DNA from 4 places in the Streptomyces sp. NPDC047000 genome. Region 1 is predicted to be linked to each of the others. Evidence: riboswitches for the same ligand, from Rfam matches in the RefSeq annotation. Region 1 holds a riboswitch; each other region holds the start of a gene.

The links. Region 1 has a riboswitch for cyclic di-AMP ahead of ABZ862_RS15540 (C40 family peptidase). Riboswitches for the same ligand answer to the same signal wherever they lie in the genome.
Positions count from the first base shown of each region.
Region 2: it holds a riboswitch for cyclic di-AMP, as region 1 does, so the genes downstream of both, ABZ862_RS22425 (M23 family metallopeptidase) here and ABZ862_RS15540 (C40 family peptidase) in region 1, are expected to answer to the same signal.
Region 3: it holds a riboswitch for cyclic di-AMP, as region 1 does, so the genes downstream of both, ABZ862_RS04225 (NlpC/P60 family protein) here and ABZ862_RS15540 (C40 family peptidase) in region 1, are expected to answer to the same signal.
Region 4: it holds a riboswitch for cyclic di-AMP, as region 1 does, so the genes downstream of both, ABZ862_RS36475 (transglycosylase SLT domain-containing protein) here and ABZ862_RS15540 (C40 family peptidase) in region 1, are expected to answer to the same signal.

Region 1 is NZ_JBEYWE010000008.1:105,301-107,492, reverse strand. It holds gene ABZ862_RS15550 (TetR/AcrR family transcriptional regulator) at 1-132, opposite strand, end outside; partial or broken gene ABZ862_RS15545 (hypothetical protein) at 529-814, shown strand; cyclic di-AMP (ydaO/yuaA leader) riboswitch at 1,163-1,376, shown strand; gene ABZ862_RS15540 (C40 family peptidase) at 1,380-1,853, shown strand; gene ABZ862_RS15535 (ATP-binding protein) at 2,098-2,192, opposite strand, start outside.
Region 2 is NZ_JBEYWE010000014.1:87,941-90,132, reverse strand. It holds gene ABZ862_RS22430 (pitrilysin family protein) at 1-880, shown strand, start outside; cyclic di-AMP (ydaO/yuaA leader) riboswitch at 1,107-1,269, shown strand; gene ABZ862_RS22425 (M23 family metallopeptidase) at 1,282-2,043, shown strand.
Region 3 is NZ_JBEYWE010000002.1:184,926-187,117, forward strand. It holds gene ABZ862_RS04225 (NlpC/P60 family protein) at 1-892, opposite strand, end outside; cyclic di-AMP (ydaO/yuaA leader) riboswitch at 900-1,072, opposite strand; gene pcrA (DNA helicase PcrA) at 1,336-2,192, shown strand, end outside.
Region 4 is NZ_JBEYWE010000044.1:10,241-12,432, forward strand. It holds gene ABZ862_RS36470 (polyprenyl synthetase family protein) at 1-171, opposite strand, end outside; cyclic di-AMP (ydaO/yuaA leader) riboswitch at 801-932, shown strand; gene ABZ862_RS36475 (transglycosylase SLT domain-containing protein) at 935-1,444, shown strand; gene ABZ862_RS36480 (HAD family hydrolase) at 1,464-2,192, opposite strand, start outside.

The DNA of each region.
Region 1 (2,192 bases):
GGAGAGGCCGATCTCCTTGAGCACGTCCTGCACGGACGTGGCGTGGAAGCCGCCTCGGGCGAAGCAGAGAGCGGCGCCGTCCAGGATCTGACGGCGGCGGGCGTCGAGGTGCGCCTGGGACACGCGGGCCATGATCCGCAACGTAGAACGAACATTCCTTCCGGCCAAGCGGCCACGCCGCACGCAAGCCCCCCTCCGGGCCCGGACCCGTCCGCCTCCTCCTGCGTCACCGGCTTGCCGCGCCGCCACCCGCAACTCCCCGGAGGACGGGACCGTATACGGCACGCCGGCCGCGGCCCGCTCGTACGGCTCACCGGCCGGGAACCGGTGAGCGGGGACATCGGACGCGACAGGGTCCTGGACGCACGGGCCGCCGTGGGGTAGGGCTTGGTGAACCGGATCGTCCCCGGCCGCGGTACGGCACGCACCACGGCCGGCGCTCCGGACACCCCGGGTGCACCCGTCCCGGGCCCGCCCGCCGTTCCCGGGGCGAGGTGAGGTTCCGGTGCCGGCCCCGGGCCGCCGCCGCTGCCCGCTCCGGCACGCGCCGGGGGTGAGCTGATCGGCCGTCACCCGGAGGTGTTCGATCCGCCGGGCCGGATCCGTCCGGCGCACCCCGGTGACACCTGCCGGGGACCGCGCGCCGCCCGGGCCCCGGCGGCGCGGGCGGCCGAGCCGCGGGACGCACCGGAGCCGACGCACCGCCGGGGCGGGACGGAGCCGCCCGCGCCGGCCCCGGCGCGGGCGCTGCGGGTGCCGGCCGGCGAGCGCCGCGCGGCACGCCGTCACGATGCCACCCGGCTCCGCGAGTTGACGTACCGCCGACGGGACGGGCGGACGGCCGGCCCGGCCACCTCACCCGACGGTGTCCGGTCGGGGACGGAAACGGACCGGACGGGTTACCGCTGTTCGGTGGAGGTTCACCTCCTTTTCCTGGCCCGTTCCGGTTGCGCAACGCGCCTGGCCCCAGGGCGGAATGAGGCATTCCGACGCAGGTCCGGGACTGGTCAGGGCCGTCGACGTCCACTCGAACACCCCACTGTCCACCCGAACGGGTGAGTGGTGAGTAACAACACAAATCCCCGGTTCCGTTGGGATTTTCCGACTTCGGTAGGTGAAGATCCCTGTCTGACGACAAGCCCCCGCCACAGCGGCGGGGCGGTCCGGGCGGACGCCGAGTCCTGCCGCCGCCCGGATGACCGGTCGACAGGAGTGGATCGGCAGGAGTGGAGGACCCAAGCAGTCCGGGTCGCCGGGACGGTCACGCCATGACCGGTCCGCGCAGCCCTCGGGGTGAAGCCGCGGCAACGCGGCCGGGCAACTTCGCCAGCCCGAATCCGACAGGTCATCCTTCACAGGCGGCTGACGAAGGGTTGCGCATGACTGCGCTCAATCGTGTCCCGTCGCTCATGGCCAGGGCCGGTACGGCCTCGGCCTTCGCCATCGCCGCCGTGGGCGGTTCGGTCGTGGTCCCCGGGGTCGCCCCGGACGCCGCGGCCGCGACGCCCGCGACCAAGGCACTCCAGATCGCGGCCTCCAAGAAGGGCTCCCCGTACCAGTGGGGCGCCACGGGGCCCCGGAGGTTCGACTGCTCCGGGCTGACGCTGTACTCGTTCAAGAAGGCGGGCAAGAAGCTGCCGCGTACGGCCGCCGCGCAGTACAACAAGACGCACCACATCTCCGCCAAGAGCCGCAAGGCCGGAGACCTGGTGTTCTTCCATTACGGCTCCAGCGTGTACCACGTGGGCATCTACGCCGGAAAGGGGAAGATCTGGCACGCCCCGAAGACCGGGGACGTCGTGAAGCTGCAGAAGATCTGGACGAAGAGCGTCTGGTACGGCCGGGTGAGCTGACCGGTCCGGGGCGGTGACGGCGTCCTGACCCGCCGTCACCGGCCCGGAAGCCCGGCAGCGGCTTTCCCCGCCTCCCCGGGCCCTTCCGGGCCTCCCGGGGCCTTCCCGGCCTTCCTCGGGCCTTCCTGGCCGCTTCGCGCGGCCCGGCGGGCGCCAGGAGGCCCTGGGGCCCTTGGAGGCCCGCCCGCCCGCTTCCGACGCGTCAGGGCTCCCGCCCGGGGCCCGGCGCGTCTCCCCGGGCCTCCTACGGCTCCTGCCGCCCCGCCCCCGGCAACGGACCCCCCGGGACCGCACGCGCCGCCGCCGGCCGCACCAAAGCCGTCCAGGGCAGCTCGACGA
Region 2 (2,192 bases), on a different contig from region 1:
CTTCCCGGAGACCGCCCGCATGTCGCGCCCGCGCCAGGGCACCGAGGAGACCGTCGAGAAGATCGACGCCGCGGCCGTACGCCGGTTCTACGAGCGGTACGTGCGCCCCGCGACGGCCACCGCCGTGATCGTCGGCGACCTCACCGGCGTCGACCTGGACGAGCTGCTCGCGGACACCCTGGGCGGCTGGAGCGGTGCCCCGGCCCGGCCCCGTCCGGTGCCCGCGGTGACGTCCGACGACACCGGCCGCGTCGTCATCGTGGACCGGCCCGGTGCCGTCCAGACGCAGCTGCTCATCGGCCGCACCGGTCCCGACCGGCACGACCGGACGTGGGCGGCCCAGGTGCTCGGCACGTACTGCCTCGGCGGCACCCTGACCTCGCGCCTGGACCGTGTGCTGCGCGAGGAGAAGGGCTACACCTACGGTGTGCGGGCGTTCGGGCAGGTCCTGCGGTCCGCGCCGGACGGCACCGGCGCCGCGATGCTCGCCATCAGCGGTTCCGTCGACACGCCGAACACCGGTCCCGCACTGCAGGACCTGTGGACGGTGCTGCGCACGCTCGCCGCGGAGGGGCTGACCGACGCCGAACGGGACGTCGCCGTGCAGAACCTCGTCGGCGTGGCGCCGCTGAAGTACGAGACCGCCGCCGCCGTGGCGAGCACGCTGGCCGACCAGGTCGAGCAGTACCTGTCCGACGACTTCCAGGCGACGCTCTACCGGCAGCTCGCCGCGACCGGCACCGTGGAGGCCACCGCGGCGGTCGTGAGCGCCTTCCCGGTGGACCGTCTGGTGACGGTCCTCGTCGGCGACGCGGCACAGATCAGGGAGCCCGTCGAGGCCCTCGGTATCGGCGACGTCACGGTCGTCACGGCGGAGTAGCACCGCGCGCGGGTGAGCCCTGACGGCCGGACGGCCCGGCCGTCAGGGCTCCTGTCCGCCCACCGGCCGTCAGCAGGGGTGGGCGTATGCCCGATTTACGGGAGAGGCAACCTGTATGCCCTGTGGCGTGCGCTACAAAAGATGTGATCCGTTTGAGGACCGAAAGCCGCCCCGTCTAGCGTCGTCCCGGCCTGTCCGTCACGCAGCACGCCGCATCCGCGGCAGCGGACAGCCATCGCCGAGTCCCCGTACGGCGCGAGCCGGGGGAGCCGGGGACCCACAGTCCCCCGGGGTGAATCGGACGCCCGCGCGTACAGCGAGGGGGTCCGTAGGAGACCTTCCTGCTCCGAACCCGTCAGCTAACCCGGTAGGCGAGAGGGAAGGAAAGGACCAGCCCCTTCATGGCGTCGTGCGCCCCCGGGAAGCACCGCCGGCCCAGCCGGATGAAGCGTTCCACCACCCAGGCCGCGGGTGTCGCGGCCCTCGCCACCAGCGGCGTGGTGGGCACCCTCGCGGCCCCCGCACTCGCGGCCGGCGACCCCGCGCAGAACGCGCTCGAGACGAGCGGGCTCATCCCCGTCGTCGCCCTCGGTGACACGGTCGCCGACACGATCGACGCCCAGGCCACCGCCCAGCAGGCGGCAGCCGCGCGCAAGGAGGCCGAGCAGGCCGCCCGCAAGCGCGCGGCCGAGCTGGCGGAGAAGGCCCGTGAGGCCAAGGAGCGCGCCGCCCGCGACGCGGAGCGCAAGCGCCTCAACACCTTCGTCGCGCCGATCTCCCACTCGTACGTCTCCACCGGCTACCAGGCCAGCAGCGCCCTGTGGTCCTCCGGCGCGCACACCGGCATCGACTTCCACGCCGCCAGCGGCACGAGCGTCCACGCGGTGGGCTACGGCACCGTCGTCGAGACCGGCTGGGGAGGTTCGTACGGCAATCAGATCGTCATCAGGATGAACGACGGCACCTTCACGCAGTACGGCCACCTGTCGTCCATCGCGGTGTCCGTGGGCCAGCAGGTCGTCACGGGCCAGCAGATCGGCCTGTCCGGCGCGACCGGCAACGTCACGGGACCGCACCTCCACTTCGAGGCCCGTACGACCGCGGAGTACGGCTCCGACATCGACCCCGTCGCGTACCTGCGTCAGCACGGTGTGAGCATCTGACACCCGTCGCCCGCCCCGCCGGCACGATGTGAACATCCGGCACCGGCAGCCGGCAGCCGCCGTCCCGCGCCCGGCGCGGAGTGCGGTACATCACGTCCCCGGGAAGCCCCGGCTCGTCCGAGCCGGGGCTTTCGGTTTTCCGGTGGCCC
Region 3 (2,192 bases), on a different contig from region 1:
AGCAGTCGTAGGAGTCGGGGCCCGTGGCGCCCCACACGTACGGCTTGCCGATCTGGGCGCGGGCGAACGCGAGGGCCTTCTCCGCCTTCGTCGACGTCGAGGAGGAGGACGAACCCGAAGAGGACGAGGACGATGACGAGGAAGAGGACGAGCCTGCGGACGTGTTGTCCTGGGCCGCCTTCTCCGCTGCCGCCTGCTGCCTGGCCAGCTCCGCCGCCTTGCGGGCGGCCTCCTCCTGCTTCTTCTTCTCGATCGCCGCCAGGCGTGCCTTCTCCTCCGCGTTCAGCTTCGAGAGGAGGCCGCGGGCGTCGGACAGCTTCTTCTGAACCGTCGACTTCGCCGTCTTCAGGTCACTCTGCGACTCGGTGAGCGTCTGGAGGCTCTGCGCGGCCTCCTGACGCTTCTTCATCGTCGCGGACTGCTCACTGACGTAATCGTCCACCGCGCCCTTCTGGCGGGTGGTCAGACGGCTCATCAGCTGCGACTGGTCGAAGTAGTCCTGCGGGGTGTCCGCCAGCAGGAAGGTCGCCGTGCTGGGTGCGGAGGCACCCGTGCGGTACTGGGCAGCGGCGAAGGAACCCAGCTGCTCCCGTGCCGCGTTGAGCTTCTGGGTGCGCTTGGCGACGTCGTCGAGGAGGGTGTCGACCTGCTTGCGCTGCTTGGTGGTCTTCTCCTTGGCCGCGTTGTACTTCTCGGTCGCGGACTCGGCCTGGCGGTAGAGGTCGTCGACCTTCTTCTGCACCTCCTCCAGGCTCGGCCTGTCGTCGGAGGGGGCCGCGTTCGCGGTCTGGGAGAGGAGGGCGACGGAGGTGAAGGCCGCCGTGGCGATGACGGGGGTGCGAATGCCTGCGACACGCGGGCCGGCGGGGCGCGACTTGCGGTGCGACGCCAAGGGAGGCGACTCCTTCCACGTTCCGCCTACCGAGTTAGCTGTCGGGTTCGGGCGGGTGGTTCGGAAGGGTTGCCCTACGGTTCGCATCCCGGCGGGGATACGGGCCGATTCACCCCAAAGGTCGGTGGGTCCCCGGCTCCGGCTGCCCTGTGGGCGCACCGGACTCGGCGGAGGCCGCGCGGCCCGGCGACGTTCGCCGGTGGGGGTCGTGCGGTCTGACCGGAACGGTAGCCAACTCGTGTGCTGCCTGTGAAGGTTGATGGCCGATATGCCCGATACTAATTTGTGACCTTCACCTCGCCGGGTGGCCGTGACGTCCTTATGGGGTGATCTGCGCCCCTTGCCCGGAGCGTGACCTGGGTCTCACCGGCGCCCGGCGCCCCGGCTGCCCCTTCCCGGAGCGGCTCCGGATTGTCAGTGGGGGGTCATAGACTCGGAGAGCGATGAGCAGCCTCTTTGACGACAGCTTCCTGGCGGACCTCCAGGCCCCTAAGGGCCACGAGGGGGAGCCCCCGCCGCCGCCCGAGGACGATCACGTACCGGAGTCGCTTCCGGACGATCTGTTCGGCGGGAAGTTCGACGTGCCCCCGGACCAGGACGCGTACCAGGGCGGCACGTCCGGCCGCGACGCCTACTACCGGGACGGTGCCCCGCGCCCCGTCGTCGACCCGGCCGCCCTGCTGGAAGGGCTGAACGACAACCAGCGCGCCGCCGTCGTGCACTCCGGCACCCCGCTGCTCATCGTGGCCGGAGCCGGTTCCGGCAAGACGCGGGTCCTCACGCACCGCATCGCGTACCTGCTGGCCGAGCGGGGCGCCCATCCCGGCCAGATCCTCGCGATCACCTTCACCAACAAGGCCGCCGGCGAGATGAAGGAGCGTGTCGAGCAGCTCGTCGGGCCGCGGGCGAACGCCATGTGGGTGATGACCTTCCACAGCGCGTGCGTGCGCATCCTGCGCCGCGAGTCCAAGAAGCTCGGTTTCACGTCCTCGTTCTCGATCTACGACGCCGCCGACAGCAAGCGGCTGATGGCGCTCGTCTGCCGTGATCTGGAGCTGGACCCCAAGCGTTACCCGCCCAAGTCGTTCAGCGCCAAGATCTCCAACCTGAAGAACGAGCTGGTCGACGAGGAGGACTTCGCCGCCCGGGCGACCGAGGGCTTCGAGAAGACCCTCGCCCAGGCGTACGCGCTCTACCAGTCGCGGCTGCGTGAGGCGAACGCCCTCGACTTCGACGACCTGATCATGACGACGGTCAATCTGCTGCGCGCCTTCCCGGACGTCGCCGAGCACTACCGCCG
Region 4 (2,192 bases), on a different contig from region 1:
GAACCGTTTGCCGCCCGCCCGTACCAGATGCTGCGCCGCCTGTGTGATGAAGGGGACCTCGCTCTTGGTGGCCTCGAGCAGCCCTTCCTCGACAGCCGCCAATCCGGCCTGGACATCGGCTTCCAGAGCCTGGTCCCGCACGCTCAGCCCGAACGGCCCGACGACGGTCACGGGGGATCTCCTGTCTGCTGGCGTCTACCGGCGCTTACGCGGTTTGTCGATAGGTCGCTGCCATCACTCAAGTCAGCGTATCCGGTCAGCTTTCGATCACCGATAGCGCCCACCGTCACAGGACGGGCGCTATTGGATCACGACCGTTATGCATTTGATCAAACAATAAGAACGGACATTGATTGACTTAAGAGGAATTATTGCCGTCTGCCGCGAATCGGGCGATCGCACACCATCACCAGAACAACGACGCGCACCGCCCGCGAGGTTCCATTCGGAGTCGGCCGTCGAAATACGTCCGAACTGATCACATCTGAGCTAATTGCCCTTTTCGTCACTCTCGCTCGAAACCGTGAGTTGCCTCACTCGGCACTCCCGGCGCGTCCGGCCCACCGCGCGCCGACGCTCCCCACACCCTCTTTCCCCTGCCGCCCAGTTGATGCATGGCGGACGCAAAGGATCAAGCGGCCCATATCGCTCCGACCAAGGTCAAACTGCGCGATACCCCTCTCCGCGACTTGTTCCGGACATGTGCTCTCGCATACGTTCCCGGCCAGTCGAGCGGAACGCCGAATCCTGCCGCCGCCCGACCGACCACCCACCCACTCGCCATGGCAGGAGCGGGGGACCCAGGTAGAACGCCGTACCGGACAGCGCGCCGGGCCGGCTCGGGGTGAAGTCGCGCCGCCGCAGGGCGGCCCGGCCGGGCAGCTCCCGCCCGAACCCGACAGCTCACCTCGCAGGCGACGGAGAGGAATGTGTCATGTCTGCACCGGGCCAGCTCCGCCATGCCCTCAGCGCGTCCCGCGCCCCCCGCTCCTCCGGCCTCCTGCGCACGCTCGCCGTCGCCGTGACCGGCGCCGCCGTCCTGGCGCTGCCGCTCGTCGGCGCGACCAGCGCGTCCGCGGCCCCCGCCACGCCGGCCACCTCGTCCACCGCTCTCGCCGGGTACCCGAACAACCTCGACGGCTGGATCCGCCAGTCCCTCGCGATCATGGCGCAGAAGGGCATTCCCGGTACCTACAACGGCATCTACCGCAACGTCATGCGCGAGTCCTCCGGCAACCCCGGCGCCGTCAACAACTGGGACTCCAACGCGGCCAAGGGGACTCCGTCCAAGGGGCTGCTCCAGGTGATCGACCCGACCTTCCTCGCCTACCACGTGGCGGGAACGTCCTACAGCCCGTTCGATCCGGTGGCCAACATCACCGCGGCGTGCAATTACGCCGCGGCGCGCTACGGGTCGATCGACAACGTCAACGGAGCGTATTAGCCCCCGCCGGGCCGGCCCCTCAGGAACCGGCCCCTTGCGGGGCCTCGTTCCCGAACCGGACCGCCGGCCCCTGGGGGAAGAGGCGGTCCAGGACCGCTGCGATGCCGTCGTCCTCGTTGGACAGGGTGATCTCGTCGGCCACCGCCTTGAGTTCGGGGTGCGCGTTGGCCATGGCGACGCCGTGGGCCGCCCAGTCGAACATCGGGATGTCGTTGGGCATGTCACCGAAGGCGATGGTGTCGGCGGGGCGCACACCGAGGTGTTCGGCGGCCAGGGCCAGGCCCGTCGCCTTGGTGATGCCGCACGGCTGGAGCTCCACGGTGCCCGGGCCCGACATGGTGACGGTGGCCAGCGAACCGATCACTCCGCGCGCCGTCGCCGCCAACTCGTCGTCGGACAGCGTGGGATGACGCAGCAGGACCTTGCTGATGGGCTCGCACCAGAGGTCGTCGCGATGCCGTACCCGCACCGCCGGCAGGGTCGGGTGCGGCATCAGATAGCCGGGCTCTGTCAGCGTGAGCCCGTCCACGCCGTCCTGGTCGACGGCCGCGTACAGCTCCCCCACCTCGGCCTCGATCTTGCCGAGCGCGGTCTCGGCCAGTTCGCGGTCCAGGGTGACGGACCACAGCAGCCGGTCGGTGGCGGCGTCGTACAGCTGCGCGCCCTGGGCGCACACCGCGAACCCCGCGCCGCCCAGGTCCTCCAGGAGCGGACGCACCCTGGGCGCCGGGCGGCCCGTCACCACCAG